DNA from 3 places in the Brevibacillus sp. DP1.3A genome. Region 1 is predicted to be linked to each of the others. Evidence: predicted binding sites of a transcription regulator. Region 1 holds the regulator's gene; each other region holds the start of a gene.
The links. The regulator Rex, encoded in region 1, represses fermentation and respiration genes when NADH is low (regulators of the CRP and FNR family bind a similar motif). The targets are predictions, from matches to a motif close to TTGTGAAATATTTCACAA.

Region 2: HP399_RS07645 (cytochrome ubiquinol oxidase subunit I) is a predicted target of Rex. The motif match lies at 2,364-2,381, and genes of this name have one in related genera.
Region 3: hcp (hydroxylamine reductase) is a predicted target of Rex. The motif match lies at 2,389-2,406, and genes of this name have one in related genera.

Annotation. Positions count from the first base shown of each region.
Region 1 is NZ_CP085876.1:4,003,756-4,010,136, forward strand. Features, by position in the region: gene HP399_RS18075 (AAA family ATPase) at 1-898, opposite strand, end outside; gene HP399_RS18080 (hypothetical protein) at 891-1,418, opposite strand; gene HP399_RS18085 (cell wall elongation regulator TseB-like domain-containing protein) at 1,571-2,050, opposite strand; gene HP399_RS18090 (hypothetical protein) at 2,080-2,784, opposite strand; gene HP399_RS18095 (hypothetical protein) at 2,918-3,097, shown strand; gene HP399_RS18100 (amidohydrolase) at 3,161-4,465, opposite strand; gene HP399_RS18105 (redox-sensing transcriptional repressor Rex) at 4,482-5,105, opposite strand; gene HP399_RS18110 (ComEC/Rec2 family competence protein) at 5,121-6,026, opposite strand; gene dinG (ATP-dependent DNA helicase DinG) at 6,068-6,381, opposite strand, start outside.
Region 2 is NZ_CP085876.1:1,633,868-1,640,248, reverse strand. Features, by position in the region: gene cydB (cytochrome d ubiquinol oxidase subunit II) at 1-855, opposite strand, end outside; gene HP399_RS07645 (cytochrome ubiquinol oxidase subunit I) at 845-2,260, opposite strand; gene HP399_RS07640 (hypothetical protein) at 2,773-3,522, opposite strand; gene HP399_RS07635 (sigma-70 family RNA polymerase sigma factor) at 3,512-4,096, opposite strand; gene HP399_RS07630 (pentapeptide repeat-containing protein) at 4,307-5,173, opposite strand; gene spoIIP (stage II sporulation protein P) at 5,236-6,381, opposite strand, start outside.
Region 3 is NZ_CP085876.1:1,486,225-1,492,605, forward strand. Features, by position in the region: gene HP399_RS06915 (hypothetical protein) at 1-33, shown strand, start outside; gene HP399_RS06920 (S1 family peptidase) at 135-968, shown strand; gene hcp (hydroxylamine reductase) at 1,031-2,326, opposite strand; gene HP399_RS06930 (nitrate/nitrite transporter) at 2,472-3,971, shown strand; gene HP399_RS06935 (Crp/Fnr family transcriptional regulator) at 4,055-4,762, opposite strand; gene HP399_RS06940 (hypothetical protein) at 4,950-5,990, shown strand; gene HP399_RS06945 (molybdopterin oxidoreductase family protein) at 5,977-6,381, shown strand, end outside.

The sequences.
Region 1 (6,381 bases):
GCATGGCGTAAATGGCCGCTTCATTGGCTACACTTTCCAGCTGTGCGCCAGAAAAACCGAATGTCTCCTGTGCCACTTTTTCCAGTGTGACGTCTTCGCCAAGTGGTTTATTGGCCGTATGAATCGTCAAAATCTGCTCGCGTGCAGGCTTGTCTGGAAGATCAACGCTAATATGACGGTCAAAACGCCCAGGGCGCAATAGCGCTGCGTCGAGCATGTCTTTCCGGTTCGTAGCTGCCATGACTAAAATCCGCGGCTTGTCGGTCGTAGCTACACCATCCATCTCCGTCAACAGTTGATTCAATGTTTGATCATATTCACGCTGCTGTTGACCGTCCCTTTTCCCACCGACGACATCAATCTCATCGATAAAAATAATCGCGCTGTCTTGCCCATTTTTCTCTGCTAATGCCTTCGCTTCTTGAAACAATTCACGGACGCGTTGTGCACCGACACCCACGTACATCTCTACAAATTGCGAACCTGATGCCGCCACAAAAGCAGAATTTGTATAGTTCGCTGCCGCTTTCGCCATCAGTGTCTTACCCGTACCAGGCGGACCTGTCAAAAGAACACCTTTGATCGGACGAATCCCGTACTGCTCAATTTTGTCCTTGTATACGAGAAAATCAAGCGATTCCTTCAGTTCTTTTTTAGCGCGTTCCTGTCCACCGATATCGGCAAACTGCACGTCCGATTTCGGAAGCTCATGCTTGTTTGCTTTTCTTTTCCCACCGAGGGCGACATTTCCGCCTTGTCCATTTTGCTGACGGATGACCAGAAAGTAAATCGCCCCCAATACGGCTCCGAACACCAAGAATGGCGTAATATTTACACCTAGAAAAACAAGAAAAATCAACAGTGCAGGTACGACGCCGATCAGTACTTCCTTACGCACGTGCCGTCACCTCTTTTTCAATGGAACGGGGGATGATAGTGTAAAAATCCTCCGTTCCTTTTTTCAAGTAAACATAAATGTTCTCGTCATCCATCAATGCAGATGCTTCGTCCAGCTGATTCCCTTTTTTCCATTGTTCCACGAGGGCTGGAATGCGGCTATATTCATGCAACTCCACTGCTTCTGTAAACACAAATTGACCGCTCTGCCATATATCGTTCATCGCTGTCGACTGATTGTCTATGTCAATGATCACTTCTTTTTCCCCTGCAATCTTTTGTGTTTCCGTTAGCAGATTGCGATATTCTGCTGGAAACGCGTCTGGTTTTGTAACAGTTACATCTATTTGAATTTTATCTTTGCTGATCTCCAAGTTGCCCAATGTTGCGGACTGCATTTGTCCAATTTCTGCACGGATTGGCTCCTCAATCTCCATCTTTTGATACAAGAACCATCCTCCGAACAGGAGTGCCAAGGTTGCCACCAAAGATAATCCAATTGCGCTCTTTTTCAACTGCACGGCTACTCCCCCCATAAATATCGTTCTCGTTTTCTCTCTCTGCAACGTCCCCAGTATATCACACGAGTATATCAATTTCTTATACAGATGTTGGATGGAATGCTAAACAGGCCTTCTCCCATAAGGAAAAGACCTGTCGTCAAGCAAGCGTATTAGGTTGGCGCGAGCACGTATGAGGTTAACAGAGCACCAGTGAATAGATCATAGTGAATATAGTGAAAACGACCGTCTTTGTCTTTAACAGTGACTTCCCAAAATTTCTTATCGTTTTCGAGACCTGGAACCAAATGAGTGATCTCCGATTGTGGGAATGACTTGTAAACCGCCTCTTCTACATTCTTTTTGGGAACAGCTAGATCCATTCGATCGAAGCTAACTTTCTGATCTGTCATCCAGGCTACAACCTGTGTACCCGCCTTATTTTTCCCAATGACGACAGCGTAGCTCTCCTTGCCTCGATATTCATCAATGGATTCAATCTCCGTGATTGTCGTGCGATCCTGGACCCACTGACGAACGGTTTCCTCAAATTGATTGCGCTCTCCTGCTACAGAAGCCGTCAGGTGGTAGGCGAACCCAGCTCCCGTAAGTAAAATGACGGCTACGATTGATAGGATAATTCGTACTAACACAGCAAAGTAACTCCTTTACGTGGCTGACATTACAATCGGAATCGAAGCTGGTCTCTCTTCACTCCAACTGCCGTTTGTATTTGCAAATCCAGCTCCAGTTGGCGAAGCTGCCCCGTAGTTGATTCGTACCATAGTTGGTAATTGACTTTCATTCCGTTCGTTACGTTCGAAGTCAAATCCTGAATAGGGAAGGATGGACCTAACCACATCGATAATAACGAAGAGACTTCCTCAGGTGGTACCGCTATCCGATATCCACTCCAGCCTTGCCCGGCAGTATCTTCAACGCGTTCAGGACTAACCGATTGCAAAACTCCCTTGAGCAATACTGCGTGCTCATACGGGGTGAACATCGCATACGGCAGTGCGGCATGATCCTGTATCTGTCCATCAATTCGTACCGATACGGGCTGCCCATCTTTTCTGGCTATTTCAAGCTGGTGACCACCGATTTCTCCTGTGAGCTGAAATTGCTCATTTTGATATCGCCCATGCAAGGTCTGATCCTGCATGTATACCAGAAATGAGCGTTCCTCGTCCTTCGTGATCTGCTCCAAAAGCTCCGCTACCGTCGTCGCTGTCTGCTCCGTACCTGCTGTTTGTCTGACCGCAGACGCAGTATCTGTGCTGTCTGTATTGTCTGATCGACTTACTGTCCCCAATACAATCCCAAGCAGAAATAGACCGAGTAGGATAGGAATCAGCCACCACAGCATTTTGGGCCGGATGTACATGTCGTCCCCCCTGTCCCATTTTTGTCTTTAGCCTATGCTATACGGGAAGGTTTTAGAACGACACGGAAAAGTTGCTAATCATAGCTTAAGGTCGGGCGGTCATACTACATATACACCCCGAGGAGGTGAGCGCGTGACATCTTCGCAACAAACCACATCTCCTGACATACTTGGGTTTCTGTTACAGGAATACCGCGTCTCCTGGGCAGGATTGTCGTCTCCCTTGCGTCAATGGTCGCACACACCCACTCTTCATTTTCGCCATCATCTCCTGACAAAAGCTGTGGCGAAAACGAACAACGGAACGTCGTAGTATCCAATTCCCCTACCTACACCTGCACTGCCTTACTCCTGTCCCCCACCTGACAGGAGCCTTTTACCGTTTTAACGTTTGGAATACGCGGTTTGCTTCGTAAATCGCGCGCTCCTCATCGATGGTCAACAGCTTATGATTACGCATCAAGAATTTACCCGCTACAATCGTATCTTTCACATCGCGTCCATTTGCTGCGTACACCACGTGTGAAATCGGTTGGTGTGCCGGGTGGAAATGGGCTTGGTGGCTATCCAGTACGATCAAGTCAGCTTGCTTGCCTACTTCAATGCTTCCGAGCGTTTCCTCTTGGAATACCCCTTCTGCGCCATAACGAGTAGCCATGCGAAGTGCTTCCTCTGCTGGTACGGCTACTGGATCGTTGTTCACACCTTTGTGCAGGATCGCAGCGAGTTTCAATTCCTCAAACAAATTCAAATTGTTGTTGCTTGCCGAGCTGTCGGTACCCAGTGACACGCTTACACCTTTTGCCAACATTTTCGGAACAGGCGCAACACCGCTTGCCAGCTTCAGGTTGCTCACTACGTTATGAGAAACTCTCACGTTGTATTTTGCCAAAATGTCGATTTCTTCATCCGTTAGGTGAACAGCGTGCGCAACGAGTGTTGGGCGATTGAACATTCCCAGCTTTTCCAAATGAGCAACTGGGCGCAGCCCGTAGTCCTTCTCGTTTTGACCGACTTCCCAAGCAGTTTCAGACATATGGATATGAAGCGGCAAGGAAAGCTCATCGGCTTTTTCGATAATTTGGGTAATAAATTCTGGTGAGCACGTGTACGGCGCGTGCGGTGCCATCATGACGGTAATACGCCCGTCCGCCTGATTATGCCATTCTTTTGCAAATAGAGTCGCGTCTTTCAGCTTTGTTTGACGTTCTTCTTCGGAGCACAGACCGATCATACCGCGGCAAAGGCGAGCACGCATTCCAGCTGCATCGACTTCCTTCGCTACGACGTCCATATGATCATACATATCCACAAACGTGGTGGTTCCGGTACGAATCATCTCGATAAGCGACAATTGGGTACCCCATTTTACTGTGTCGCCCGTGAATTGCGCCTCCAATGGCCACATTTTGTCTTCAAGCCATTGTTGCAACGGCAAATCATCTGCATAACCGCGTAGCAGGGACATACCAGCATGTCCATGCGTGTTGATTAAGCCAGGCAGTATGTAATCACCTTTTTGATCGATGACTTCATCGTATCCCGCTTCCGACAGGTCTTCAGGAGTTGGGCCCACATACGTAATCTTGTTGCCTTCGAATGCTACGGCACCATCGTAAATGACTTCATTCGTATCGTTAACGGTAATGACTGTTGCGTGAATGAGGATCGTCTTTTTCATAGTATACACTCCATTCTTACGTCAAATAGTAGGCCAAGCTTTGCAGGTTGGACGTCACATCCGCATAGTGAATGCGAACATCTTTTCCTGCGCGAATCGTCGTAGGGGCAAAATTCAAGATCCCCCTGATACCCGCTTGAGTCAACTGATCACATACGGATTGCGCTGCAGGTGCCGGTACCGTAATAATCGCTAGCTTGATTTGCTTGTTTACGATCGTTTCTTCCAGCTCTACTAAAGGCTGGATCGGTATACCTGCGACTTTTTTACCCTGCTTCTCTGGATTACTGTCAAAGATGGCCGCAATCCGCATGTTATCTTTCAAATAAGCGTTGTAGTTACTAATGGCATGGCCCAAATGCCCAGCTCCGACCAAAGCGACACGGATTTCATCCGTTAGCTTCAGAATTTCACGGATTTTTTCTACCAGATAATCGACATCATAGCCGATTCCCTTTTTTCCAAAATCACCAAAAGCTGCAAGATCTTTTCTGATTTGGGCAGGATTCACATCTAGATTCTTGCCCATCTGTTGGGAGGAAACGGTGGTCACCTCAACTTGCTGCAAATAACTGAGGTAACGCAGATAAATCGGCAAACGACGGACGACCGCTTCTGAAATCTTTTCGTGTTTTGCCACGTTCGGTCTTCCCCCCTAATTCTTTTGCTTCAAAATCCGATATTCTTTTCCATTCGATAAAATGGTAATGGAACCGTCGTGGCTGGTAACGTATGTCTCGGCCCATGACTCACCCAGGCGCTCCATGACTTCCGTCTGACCGTCTTTCATTTGATCCCGCGATCGGCCTGTCTGAATAATGGCGACCTGAGGATCGACTTGCGTCAGAAATGGTTGCGAAGAGCCTTGATTGCTCCCCTGACCGGCAACCTTTAGCACTTCCGCCTTCAGTCTATCCTTTTGCCGTTCCAACAGTCGCTCTTCTGCTTTTTCATTCACGGCGCTCATAAATAAAAATCGCAATTGTCCGTGCGTCAATCGAAAAACGAGAGAATTGTTCTGGGGCGATAAAAATAACGGTTCATCCGGGAGCAAAACTTCCATCGAGATTTCTTGGTCAAGAGTGAGTACTTGTCCTTGCTCTGCTTCCATCTGCTTTTGGTTGGAGCGAAGCAGCACGACATGGCGAATCGATGATGCGATCAGCTTGGGCAAAATGACGGCATCTATAAGCACTTGCTGGCTCAATGAAACGTAGCCTCCCATATGCTCAGGCTGGTCGTTCGTCAACACTACATAGTCGAGCCGTGTGATCTTGAGCTCTGCCAAGCGCGCCGAGAGAACGGGCCAATCTTCTGCCTTACCCGTATCAACCAGCATCGTTTTGCCGCCTGGCATTCTCAAAAGCGTACTCTCACCATGTGGAAGTGCCAAGTAGGTGATAATGAGACCCGAAAATTCCTGTTCTGTCTCTGTTTCAAATGGGTCATCTATCTTCACTGCTGCTTCTTGCAAATACAAATGGCTATCAATCGAGCATGCGCAAAGGAAAATCGCACTAAGAACTACAATCCACCAACGCCACTCTTTTTTCCATAACATTTATTTTATCACCTTAATCCCTATGAGACTATTGCTTCATTTTATGAATCTGACAGGGATTGCATACTAAGGAATGGCTCTATACGCTCTCGCAGTGTTGGCCATGCACTGCTTTCGATCTGAAATGGCGGTAAAGATTGTAGGAATGAGCGTCCATATCTCGACTCAACCACACGCGTGTCAAGAACGATCACGACCCCGCGATCCAAGTGGTGGCGAATCAATCGACCCACCCCTTGTTTAAATTGCAGAACAGCTTGTGGAAGAGACAAGGACATAAAAGCGTTTTTTCCTTCTGCCTTCAAAAGCTCTGCCCTTCCTTGATAGACAGGATGATTTGGCGGAGCAAATGGGA
Region 2 (6,381 bases), 2.4 Mb from region 1:
CGCGCTATCAATCGTGCTGACCATCACCCGTGGGAACAAACCGATAAACATCGAGACGAACGTCAACAGGATCATCGCACCTGTCATCCCGAAAGCCCATCCTTCCCTACCTTGTCTCAAGAAGTGACGAGCCAGTACAAAAGCCACAACACCTAAGAGTACGGCTGCTGTCAACAAAACACCCTGACGCTCAAACAGATCGGTTACCATGAATGTCCACCCTACAAGCACCGCCATGAGAACCGCTTGCATCGGCAACAGCTTTGCCGCCAGTACACGTGATTTTTCACGTAGCTCGCCTACAGTGCGCAATGATATGAAGTTCAGACCGTGCAGCAAGCATAGTCCTGTAACTGTCACTCCTGCCCACAAAGAGTAACCATTCACAATGTCAGAGAAGCCAGCAGTCATTTCCATATTCTGATCAATCGGCACACCCTTCACCAGACTGGCAAACACCATTCCGAACAACATCGGCGGTGCAAAGCTTCCAATCAGAATGGCTGCGTCCCACGTCTTTTTCCAAGCCTCGCCTTTCCCTTTGCCTCTAAATTCAAATGCTACCCCGCGTCCAATCAACGCAAGCAGAATCAGCGTAAGCACGAGATAATACCCGCTAAACATCGTGGAATACCACTCCGGAAACGCTGCAAACATCGCACCAGCGGCTGTAATCAGCCACACTTCATTGGCATCCCAGAACGGGCCAATCGTATTGATCAGAACCCGGGTTTGCAAATCATTTCGTGATAGCAGGCGCGTCGCCATGCCGACACCAAAGTCGAAGCCTTCGAGAAAGAAAAATCCGGTAAACAGAACGGCAATGAGTAGGAACCACAGTTCATTAAGCTCCATAACGTTCACTCCTTACACGGTCAAATGGATCCTGAAGCTGTAAATCCTCTACTTCCTCATGACTATCCATATCCGGTCCTTTTTTGGCCACACGAGCAAATAGATAAGCCAAGAGACATAGCAGGATGAGATAAATCGTCGTGAAGGCGATGAGAGAGAACCATACCTCTCCTGTGCTAATGCTTGGCGAAACCGAATCTTCAACACGCAGTAGCCCGAATACCGTCCACGGCTGACGACCTACCTCCGTCATGATCCACCCTGCTGAGTTTGCGATGAATGGCAACGAAATACCCGCAACCATCAACTGCATAAATCGCTTGTTTGGCTGTTCCAGCTTTTTGCGTAAAGCGAGGTATGCCCCGTACAAAGCCAGCAAAATCATTGCACTACCGCCCGCTACCATGATGCGGAAGCTCCAGAAGGTCGTCCGAACTGGTGGAATGTAGTTTCCAGGACCGTAGGTTTTCTCATACTCTGCCTGCAATTCCAACATGCCTGGTACAGAACCTGAAAGCGAGTTGTACGTCAGAACGCTAAGCAAGTAAGGAATCTTTATTTCAAAGCCGTTTTCTTGTTTTTCTGGATCAATCGTTGCAAAAACTGTCCAAGGAGCTGGGTCTGAGCTTGTTTCCCAGAGACCTTCACTCGCTGCCATTTTCATCGGTTGGGTAGCAACCAAATACTGTGCCTGACCATGACCGAATTGAGCAATAGCAAGCGAGGAAATCAATGCTACCACGATCGCAATTTTGAAAGATTGTACAAAGAATGTAACGTCTTGTTTTTTCAACAGTTTCCAAGCACTGATACCTGCTACCAAGAAGGCACCTGTCGCAAATGCCGCAAATACAGTATGCGGGAATTCATATAGTAATTGTCCATTGGTAAGGAGAGCAAAGAAATCGACCATCTCTGCACGTCCGTTATTGATAGCGAAGCCGACTGGCTGCTGCATGAACGAGTTGGCTGCCAAAATCCAAAGAGCCGAAAGAATCGTTCCGATGGATACGAGCCAAATACATGCGAGATGCACACCTTTGGACAAACGATCCCAACCAAACACCCAAAGTCCAATAAAAGTCGATTCGAGGAAGAATGCTAATAGGGCCTCAATCGCTAGCGGTGTCCCAAATACATCACCGACGAATCGTGAGAAATCAGACCAGTTCATCCCAAATTGGAACTCCTGCATAATCCCTGTCACGATCCCGACAGCAAAATTTATGAGCAAAAAGGTTCCCCAAAACTTGGCTATTTTTTTGTACAAGTCATTCTTTTTTACCACATACATCGTTTCCATAATGGCTACTAATAATGACAGCCCGATGGAAATCGGCACAAAAACAAAGTGAAAGATAGTTGTTATCGCAAATTGAAGTCGTCCCAAATCCACTATATCCATGTACAAGATCCCTTTCTATTCGCGCTTTGGCCTTTATGTACCGGAATTATACCAGTGGGGAAACCAGCATTTATGGCGACTTTGTGAAAAAAATCACAAATATATGTGAAAAAATTCACAATTGATTCTCTCTCTTGTAACCCCCTTTTCGCATTCATCTTCGTGAGAGAGTTCTTTGTTTTGTTTTACCCTGTATATTTCCGGTCATGTATAATTGTAGCAGGACTTTTGACCCTAGAGGGTGTCCGATTCGTTACATGATTTTTAACACTCTGTGACTGTTTAGGATTATCCTATCATTTGGGGTAGACTTATGCTTCTTTACTTATTTCACTTAAAATGTAATCTATTCATTCATATTGAAATTCATAGACGATTATGGCCGTAAAAAAAATGGACCCTTTTACGGGCCCATCTTTCCCCTATTCAGTCAACAAAGCCCCAGGCGATCACCGACCTCGAAAAGCAATCGAAGTCGGTCCTGCCTGGGTACGTGGTGAAGTAACAACCGCTTATTTTTTGGCGGATTTCGTTGACAAGGAATCGATGATGTTGCCGATAGTCGCAGCATCAAAGCTCTTCTCTGCCATCTGGTACAACTCGTACGTGAATCCTTCATGCTCCCAAATCACGATTCCGTTGGCGAAATGTACCTTTTTCCCGCCAATGGTTTCGATCTTGACACCCTCTGTCGTGCTGATGCCGTTTTCGCCACCGTTTGAAATCAACAAGGAAATAAACTCTTTCTCTTTTTTATACTGAACTTCTACCATACGCTCGCCTTGAACGACCGTGTTTACATAGGAATAATGCTCTGACAACCATGTCGGTGCGGGAAAATCCATTTTGCTAGCTGCGCGTGCTTCTTCCACTGTCATCTGAGGAGGGGCCTTGCGTTCTATAGGTATCTCGATTTCTTGGGTATTGGACTGTGTAGCAGGCAGTTCTTTATCATATTGGGTAATTTCCATGTTCCCGACCTGAAAGCGTGCCAAGATCGTCTGAAGCATTCCTTGGGCAAACGACGTAGTCGAGAATGCACCTAAAAGGCAAACAACAGCAACAGCACTAACTGTGGCAGCTTTCCATTTATTCATTTTCATATAAATCCCGTCCTTTTCATGTAGTTGTATGTTTCCTGATTCCAATTTGAATTTCAGCCGATTGTATATGTTGACTTTTGGAGTGGCGTCATCTAATTCCAGATCAGTAAGCAAGTCGGTGAGTTCACGAAAATCGTCTAGATCATGCTTACTCTTCATAACGGAAGCCTCCTTTTTGCAATTCCATCTGCAGCTTTTTCAAGCATCTGTAGAGCACGACGCCAATATTTGAACCACTGACACCAAGAAGTTCTGCGATTTCTGCGTTTTTAAGACCAGCCGCATATTTCATGGCGATGATATTGCGTTCCTTGTCACTCAGCTTCGCCAGTGCTTGAAATAAGGCTTGATGATTGTCGTCGCGGATCACGATATCCTCCGGTGACGACTTCGGCAAGACCAGATTCAGAATCGAATCCAATGAAAAGCTGATTCTTTTTTTCTGTGAGCGGAAGTAATCTGCCACTGCGTTTCGGGCGATCGCAAACAGCCAGACTTCAAAGTTTGATTTATCCGGTGAAAAGCTGCTATATTTTGAAATCACCATTTCAAACACATGGCTACATATTTCTTCTGCTGCGTAGTGATTGTTGATCCGATAGCAAATATATTTATAGACGCGCTTATAGTACGCACCATAAATTTCGGCAAACGTTTCGGTCGACATGTTTTCTGCGTGTCTAGCGTTTTCTTCGTTTTGGCAGATGCCTGTGTTTACTTGGGCAATCTCCAACTACTTCCCCTCCCTTCTTGTTATCATGAACAAATTGCGCAATTTGTCTGGTTTGTGGGCCTCACGATAGTTAATACGGAAAAAGTAGAATTGTATTAACAACCATTTTTAAAGAACATGTGGCGCGTAAAAATGCAGCTGGTCTTGGAGGTAAACAAATGACTGAAAAAAAGCAGGCTGTCAACGAATGACATCCTGCTTCTGGTTCATTTATTTAGCCCAGTGCAGTGGACGCGTGAACGAAGGTGGTAGCTTGGTGGTTGCATCGCCCTTCGCCGCGTTGAGCTGAACCTGCGTGAGAAACAACGTCTCCGTCAAATTCGCTCCGCTCACATCTGTATCGCGAAAATCTGCACCAATGAGGTCAGCTCCCCGCAAATCTGCTCCTCTCAAATCAGCAGCAATCAAATAAGCTCCGCGCAATTGAGCTCCTCGTAAATCAGCACCTTTGAGCTTGGCACCGATGAGATCAGCGCCTCGTCCATAGGCTTTTCCTTGCTTGCCCCCTTTGTACTTGGCAACCGCGTCCTTACGTACCCATTCACTTGTCTGCAACAATAGCTCGTTCACTTTTGCTCGATGAAGAGTGATGTCCAGCTTCAGGATATCCTCAGGACTGTGAACCGTCAGGCGCTGTGTCTCCTCCAACGCTTCCTTCAATGCAGGATGGAGGGACTGGGCAGCTTGCTTGGTTAACGCCTCCGTTATATACCAGAGCAGCTCATGAAGCTGCCACATGATCGGAAATACTTCGTACATTTGCTTCGCTGTTCCAGGTACTGCACGCCAATCTTGGCCGCCATAAGTGACTTGAGACACCTTTTGACCAGCTCCAAAACAATCGTAGACAGTACAACCGCGAAAGCCTATCCCTCTCAGCTTTGTGTGAACACCACACCGGAAGTCTGCCTGTAAATTACTACAGGACTTGCCTGCGTCTTTATTGATGGCAAAGTCAGAGGAAGCAGCAAAAGGCAATGCCACACAGCACAAGCCAAAGCAGCTTTCACAGTCACCTTGAAGATGACGGCGACTTTTATCGTCAGTTGATTGTATGTGTTCTTGATGTGTAGCCATAAATGATCCTCCTGGAAAAAAACACGATTCTCTCGCGTGTGGCGAAAAGAATCGTGCTACTTTTAATTGAAGGCGATTTGAGATTCGATCAGGTAATTCCCAAAGACATCGGCAAAGGCTTCTGCTGTATTATAGCCTTCTTCCAAGGTGTTGTTCGTACCACCGAATTCCAAAAGCAGGGCTCCCTCGGAAATGGACTGATTGTACACCCCGTTCCCTTGATTTGAACCTTTCAGGATAATCCCCCGCGACAAACCGGGATAAGAGGCTTCCAGACGGGCGTGCAGCTCTTCCGCCAGCTTTTTGTTCGCCAGATGGTTCGGATTCGCTGTTCCGATTACAAACAGCATCCGGGAATAGGTTTTGCCATTGATCGTGATCGCTACCTTGCTGCGTGGCTCATCACTGTCCCGATGAATATCGAAAATGTACTGCAAGTGCGGACTGGTTGCAGCCGCTGCCGCTACCGCCTTGTACGACTCGGAATAAGACATCGAGTAGGCTTTATTTTGTTCCCTCAATCTCTGAGCGAAATCGTCCTGGCTCGCCATTGCCGAAATGCCTCTTGTTTGCAACAGCTCGCCCAGCCGCTTCCCAACAAGCGTGATGTTGATCTCAGGATCATCTACCGAGCTCCCTTGTTGGTTCCGTGCAACATTTCGCCAAGACTCACGATTATGGGTGTGATAGATATACACTTTCTCGTTTCCAATCATCCCACTGTTGTACTCGTACGTTGCTCCTGTCGGTGGCAGAGTACCAGCTGGTTGAATCTTCTCTACGATCCACCCCGCGATGTAGGCGGTCGAATTGTCTGCCAGCCTGATGAGGTACCAGTCTCCTACTGTTTGCACAACCGGGAATACTTGTCCGGGTTGAACAGTTCCGATTATATCATGATCGGTTGTGGGACCGTTGCGGATGTTAGAATCAGGATTTTTGACGCGAATCTGTAGTCCTTGATTAGAGGGAGGCGTTGTTGTTGGCAAAGTCGCTGGTGCCCCCGGTGTTGAACCAAGCAGTGGCGGAGCCGTCCCAGTCTGTTCCATTGGTTTGAAGATATAGGCATAGGTCCCGTTAAAGTTAATGGTGTACCAACCATTTGCATATCCGTAATGATTGATTGTCATCCCGCCATGGATTTCACCAATGACGGTACCAAGAATATCTGGCTGTGCATAAACTTCATAGCCTTCGGTTAATACGAT
Region 3 (6,381 bases), 2.5 Mb from region 1:
GTAATTGAACACAAAACGGAAACAGAATGGTAGTAATAGAGAAGAGGCGGGAGAACCGTCTCTTTTTTTGTTTCAATAGGAATATTTGGTAAAGTAATCATAGAACAAATAGAGTGATGAAAAGAGGATGAACGGTGAATAAACAGGCGAACAAAGAGACAAAAGAGGCATTAAAAGTATTACAAAACCAATCAGTCATCCAATCAGCAGAATACTGGGTACAAAACGCTCATGAAGGTGGAGTTGTCCGTGGAGACTTGGTAGCATTGCTCATTCAAAACATGGCGAAAAAATTGACTGGAACAGTTCCCAAACCCGAGACGCCAGAAAAGCCGAAGCCTGAACCAACTCCAGAACCTACCAAACCCACCAAGCAACCGAAGCCGTGGAGTGAAATCGAGAAGCTGGCAAAGGCTGCTTCGGTTCACATAGACATTGGATTCGGCGGTACGGGTGTATTATTGAAAGGCGGCCTATTGCTGACGGCAAAACACGTATCCAAAGGTAGAGTCTCTTTCAGAGTGAAAACGTACGCGCGGGATTGGTTAGATGCGACTCTGGTTGCGGAGCACCCGGGAATAGGAAAAGATGCTGTTGATCTGGCGCTGTATAAAATTGGGCGACCGTCTGCAAAATTACCGTTCCTGCCTTTGAGCGCCGATTCACTTGTGAGTGGTCAAAAGCTACTGACTGTCGAAGCGGAGTATGCGGACTGGATTGTAAGGACTGGTGAGTTGTGTCAGTTAAGCACCAAGATGCAACCGTGGGAATTTGACTGCTCTGTTCCTGTGGAGAATGGCAACAGCGGCGGAGCTGCCGTCAATGAATATGGAGACGTGATCGGTATTTTCGTCAACGTAACGTCTGTAGGTATCCAACGAGGAAGTATCCGGGAAAGCGTTCCTGGTGGAGAAGCAATCAATTTGCAGCACCAAGCTGTTTCAGAATGGCTTGCAAAATGGTTATAAAAAGGTAGAATGAGGCACCTTCCTGTTATAAGAAGGTGCCTCATTTTGTGATTGGTGACGGCCTATTGCGTGATTCCGAGCATTTGCTTCATATCTTCTTGGGCATCACCAATCAACTGAATATGGAACAAGTCTTGCAATACTTCCAGAACACCGGGCTGAATGAACTCAGGCAATTTTGGACCGATCCGTATATCTTGTATACCCAGGCTAAACAGGCCGAGCAGGATGGCAACCGCTTTTTGTTCAAACCAGGAAAGAACGATACTTACCGGCAGCTCGTTCACTTCACACTCGAAGGCATCGGCTAATGCAGCCGCAATTGTAATGGTAGAAACCGAGTTATTGCACTGTCCCAAATCGATATACCTTGGGATGTTGGTACCTGGCACGATGCCGAAATCTACATCGTTAAAACGGAATTTTCCGCAGGAGGTAGTAAGAATGACTGCTTCTGGCGGTAAGGACGTAGCTAATTCACGGTAATACTCGCCTCCCTTGCCAGGAGCGTCACAACCAGCGATGACGAAGAAGCGTTTGATCTGTCCTTCCTTGACTGCCTGAATGATTTCAGGGGCGATGCCGAGGACCGTTTTGTGATGATATCCGGTCGTCAATGTCAGTTCCGATTCGATAGAAACCTCAGGAAGAGACAATGCTTTTTCAATGAGCGGCGCAAAATCGTTCTCTACAATTTTTGCCACATTTTCCAAACCGGTTATATCATACGAAAAGAAACGATCCGCGTAGCTGCCTCGAATAGGCATTACACAGTTTGTTGTAGCGAGTATGGCGCCGGGAAATTTCTCGAACAATTGACGCTGATCGTACCATGCTTTCCCGATGTTTCCTTTCAAATGAGGATATTTCTTCAGCGCGGGGTAGCCATGTGCAGGAAGCATTTCGGAATGCGTATACACATTGATTCCTTTGCCTTCTGTCTGTTTTAGCAGCTCTTCGAGAGCAAACAGATTGTGCCCCGTAACAACGATGCATTTTCCTTCGATTTTATTTTGCGAGACTGTGATTGGCTGCGGGACTCCGAAATGATCCGTATGAGCCCGATCCAAAAGCTCCATGACTTTTATGGCGGCTTTGCCTACTTTCATGGCCATTTGCAAATGTTCGTCTAAGTTAAAATTCACATTCGTCAATGTAAAATAGAGAGCTTCCTGTGTAATCCCATCCACTTCAGGATCGATATAGCCCAGTTGTCGAGCATGTGTGGCATAAGCTGCAATTCCTTTTAAAGCAAAAATAATTGTATCCTGAATACTCGCAAGATCTTCATTCTTTCCGCAAACGCCTATGACCTTACAACCACCTGATGGAGTCTGTTCACATTGATAACAAAACATGTATAATCCACTCCTTCGATTCAAGATTTCGCTTTGATTATAAGCGGATTGCCCGGAAGGAGCTGTGATTAAAATCACAACGAAACCAAACTTTGCCTCTTATCATAGTGGATGAAGAAGATTTCCCAAGTGAGGGGTGTTGTTTATGGTACGAAAATGGCAGTTGCCGTTACAGACGTTGAGTCTTACGGTCGGTTTCATGGTATGGGTCATTCTGTCATCGCTCATGCCTTTTATCAAAGAAACCGTACCTATGAGTGCAAGCGAAGTGGCGTGGGTGACAGCGATTCCAGTCTTGCTTGGATCGTTGCTGAGAATCCCCGTAGGATATTGGAGTAACCGATTTGGCGCGAGAATATTATTTAGCATAAGCTTTCTCTTGCTGCTAGCCCCTGTTTTTTATATTAGCCAGGCGACCACTTATACAGATTTGTTAATCGGCGGGCTATTTTTGGGGATAGGCGGAGCGGTGTTTTCCGTTGGTGTTACTTCTCTTCCTAAATACTATCCGAAAGAGAAGCATGGTTCTATAAACGGAATCTACGGTATGGGGAATATTGGTACAGCGATAACCACTTTTGCAGCACCAGTTCTGGCCAAATCATTGGGATGGGCCAATACCGTACAGATGTTTATGCTACTGCTTGCAGGATTCGCTGTGCTTACCTTCTTACTGGGGGATAAAAATGAACCTAAGGTAGTGACTCCTCTTGGTCAGCAGATCAAGAGTGTCTACAAAAACGAAAAGCTATGGTTAATCAGTTTGTTCTACTTTATTACGTTTGGTTGCTTCGTCGCTTTCACCGTGTATCTCCCGAATTTTTTAGTGAGCCATTTCCAACTGGATAAAGTAGATGCAGGTATGAGAACAGCAGGGTTCATTCTCTTGGCGACACTTGCGAGACCATTGGGAGGCTGGCTAGGAGATAGGTGGAATCCCTTCAAGGCACTGATGATTGTGTTTGCAGGGCTTGCCTTGTCTGGTATTGTCTTATCGTTTTCGCCATCGATTTTGATGTATACGGTAGGATGCTTGTTAGTAGCGGCATGTGCCGGTATCGGTAACGGTGCCGTGTTCAAATTAGTGCCGATGTATTTCTCGCGACAAGCGGGGATTGTGAATGGGATCGTATCTGCCATGGGGGGATTAGGAGGCTTTTTCCCGCCGTTGATCTTAACGCTGCTGTTTAATCTGACGGGGCATTACGCGATCGGTTTCATGGCGTTATCTCAGTTTGCACTGGCAAGCTTGGTCTTGGTGATGTGGATGTTTTATCAAGAGAAGCTGCAGCTCGCCGCTACCATTATGGAAAAGACGGGAGAGGCGATACTGATTACCGATACACGAGGAGTCATTAAAAGTGCGAACCACGCTTTTACGAAAGTGACCGGTTATGAGATGAATGAGGTGATTGGCAAGTCCCCTAATATTTTAAAATCAGGCAGGCAGAGTGCCGATTTCTATCAAAAGATGTGGGACTCGATTAAGAAGAATGGCTACTGGCAAGGAGAGATCTGGAATCGCCGGAAGAATGGAGATCAGTACCTCCAATGGTTAACGATCAGCGCGATTCTGGACGATGCAGGAGACGTCGAGTACTATGCTGGCATGTTCAGCGAGCTCGCGGAGCAAAGACATGGATAAAGAAGCTTGAACCACTTATGAAAAAAAGTCTTGGACGGACGAGTCCAGGACTTTTTTCGTGCAGGAAAGGATGTAGACGTTGCTCACATTTGGCAAATATCTGGAGGGCAGTCATCACAAAAAATCGCTTCTTTTAAATAGGCAAGGTCCTTAATCAAGATATGTCCCTGGGGAAGCAGATCGATGGTGTCCTGTTTTTTTAGATCGGAAAGCATCCGGTTGACACTTTCTCGTGTCAGACCAATGAATTGTGCCAAATCACGATTGGTAAGGGAAAGGTCGATGAGGATTCCATCGGGGTGTGGCTTGCCATACGTGTTACTCATGCGGATTAGCGTTGAATACAAGGCACCGATTTTGCCATTGAGTAGCAAATCACGAAATTTAGACTGCATCCGCCTGTTCATCAATCCCATCCAACGCAGGAAGTCTACGCAAAATTGACCGTTTTTGATGAGCATTTTTTCCAACTCTTGTCGCGGAATGATCCATATCTCACCCTCCATCAACATGGTGCCTGTGGAGGTGTACGTCAATTCCTGTTCGAAGAGCCCGGAGACGCCGACTAGCTCTCCTGCACCAAATACTTGCAGTGTCAGTTCTTTTCCATCGTTGGTGTTTTTAGTGAGCTTAATTTGGCCTGACGAAATTAAGAATAGCTGATCAGCTCTTTCACCATCCAAAAACAGAACGGCTCCGGGAACGAATTTTTTCCTAACAGAAAACGTTTCAAGGCTATTCACAAAATCGGAAGAAATCTGCTGTACAAATGTTGTGCCATTTCCGGTCATGTGGGTCCTCCCTACAACAAGGATACAAAGGTAACTCATTATATCATCCGAAATCGATGGTTTGGGAAGAGAAAATCGTCCTAGATTGTGGCAGTGGTGTGAGGTAAATCACAACCTGGGTTACGAGCCATTGCTACAATGGACTCGAGCGAAAGGAAAAAATGAGCAGCAGCAGGGAGGGTGTTGTATGAACTATATATTTGCTTCCAAGGTGGCGAAGCGTGCTTTTATCATCATTGCTTGCTTGTTCGTCCTAAGTTACGTGGGAACACGTTTTTTCACGCATATTGATTTGGCGCTTTACGGCTATATGGTGGGGACTCTTGTCTTTATTGGAGGTTTCCTTTACCGATTTTCTGCGTGGGCAGATCGCCCGCCAACAAATGTCATTTTGAAAAAGGGGCTACGACTTCTCTTTCGTAAAAGCACGGCGAATACAACGGTGGATCATCTGGCCATCTATCGCTTTATTTGGAATCGGGGATGGTATCGCTGGACACAGCACATTTTGCTGGGATGGGGATGCATCTTGGCCGCGTTTGTCACCTTTCCGTTAGTTTTTGGCTGGATGTATTTCACGATGACGGACAATGGTTTCTATCAGGTCGTGTTCATGGGTGTGGATGTTCTGACCGTACAAGCGGATGGCTGGGTTGCCTTTCTCTTTTACAACGCGTTGAACATTACTGCTTTTATGGTCATCGGCGGAGCAGTCATGGCATTGTATCGCAGATTCAAGAACATGCAGGCACGGGCTGAACAATCCTTTGTCTACGACTTTTTGCCTTTATACCTGCTACTGTTTATCAGCGTGACAGGCTTGATGTTAACCGCAAGCAACATGTTCTTAGGGGGCTTTGGGCACCCGGTCATATCAGTCACTCATCAATTTGCAGTGATTGTGACATTGATTTATCTGCCATTCGGAAAACTGGCTCACATACCGTTCCGTCCCATGAGTGTGTTTGCACGTAATTATCGCGAACACTACGGCGAGCAGGAAATGAAAAAGTGCAAAGTGTGCAGCAATGAGTTTGTTTCTGTGGAACAGTCGGCAGATGTAATCAACGTGCTGGGGAAAAACGAAATGGCTTTTCAAATGGAAGAAGGATTCCACTTGGCTGAACTTTGCTTGCCGTGCCGCAGAAAATACCGGATGTTCCGTTTCACAGGAGTTCCTACGCACGAGATCAATGCCAGGGAGGCAAATCAACATGCCAAAGGATAAATTTTTTAAAGTAATTGAAAACAAGATACATCCGAACGAGAAATTGGTCAGCACGCACTGCTGCTACTGCGGTATGCAATGCGGGATGAATCTGCGTGTAGATACAACGACGAACAAGATTATCGGAGTAGAGCCACGGTACGATTTCCCTGTCAATCTGGGCAAGATGTGTCCAAAAGGCGTGACGGCTTATCAGCAGGTGAACCATCCGGATCGGATACAGCGGCCGTTGATTCGAACGGATGCATCATTAAAAGGCACGGCGGAAGGATTTCGGGAAGCGTCATGGGAGGAAGCACTTGACTTGATCATTTCCAAGTTCAAGGAATTGCAACACAACTATGGCAAAGATACCTTGTCTGTTTACTCTGGCGTTTCCATGACGAACGAA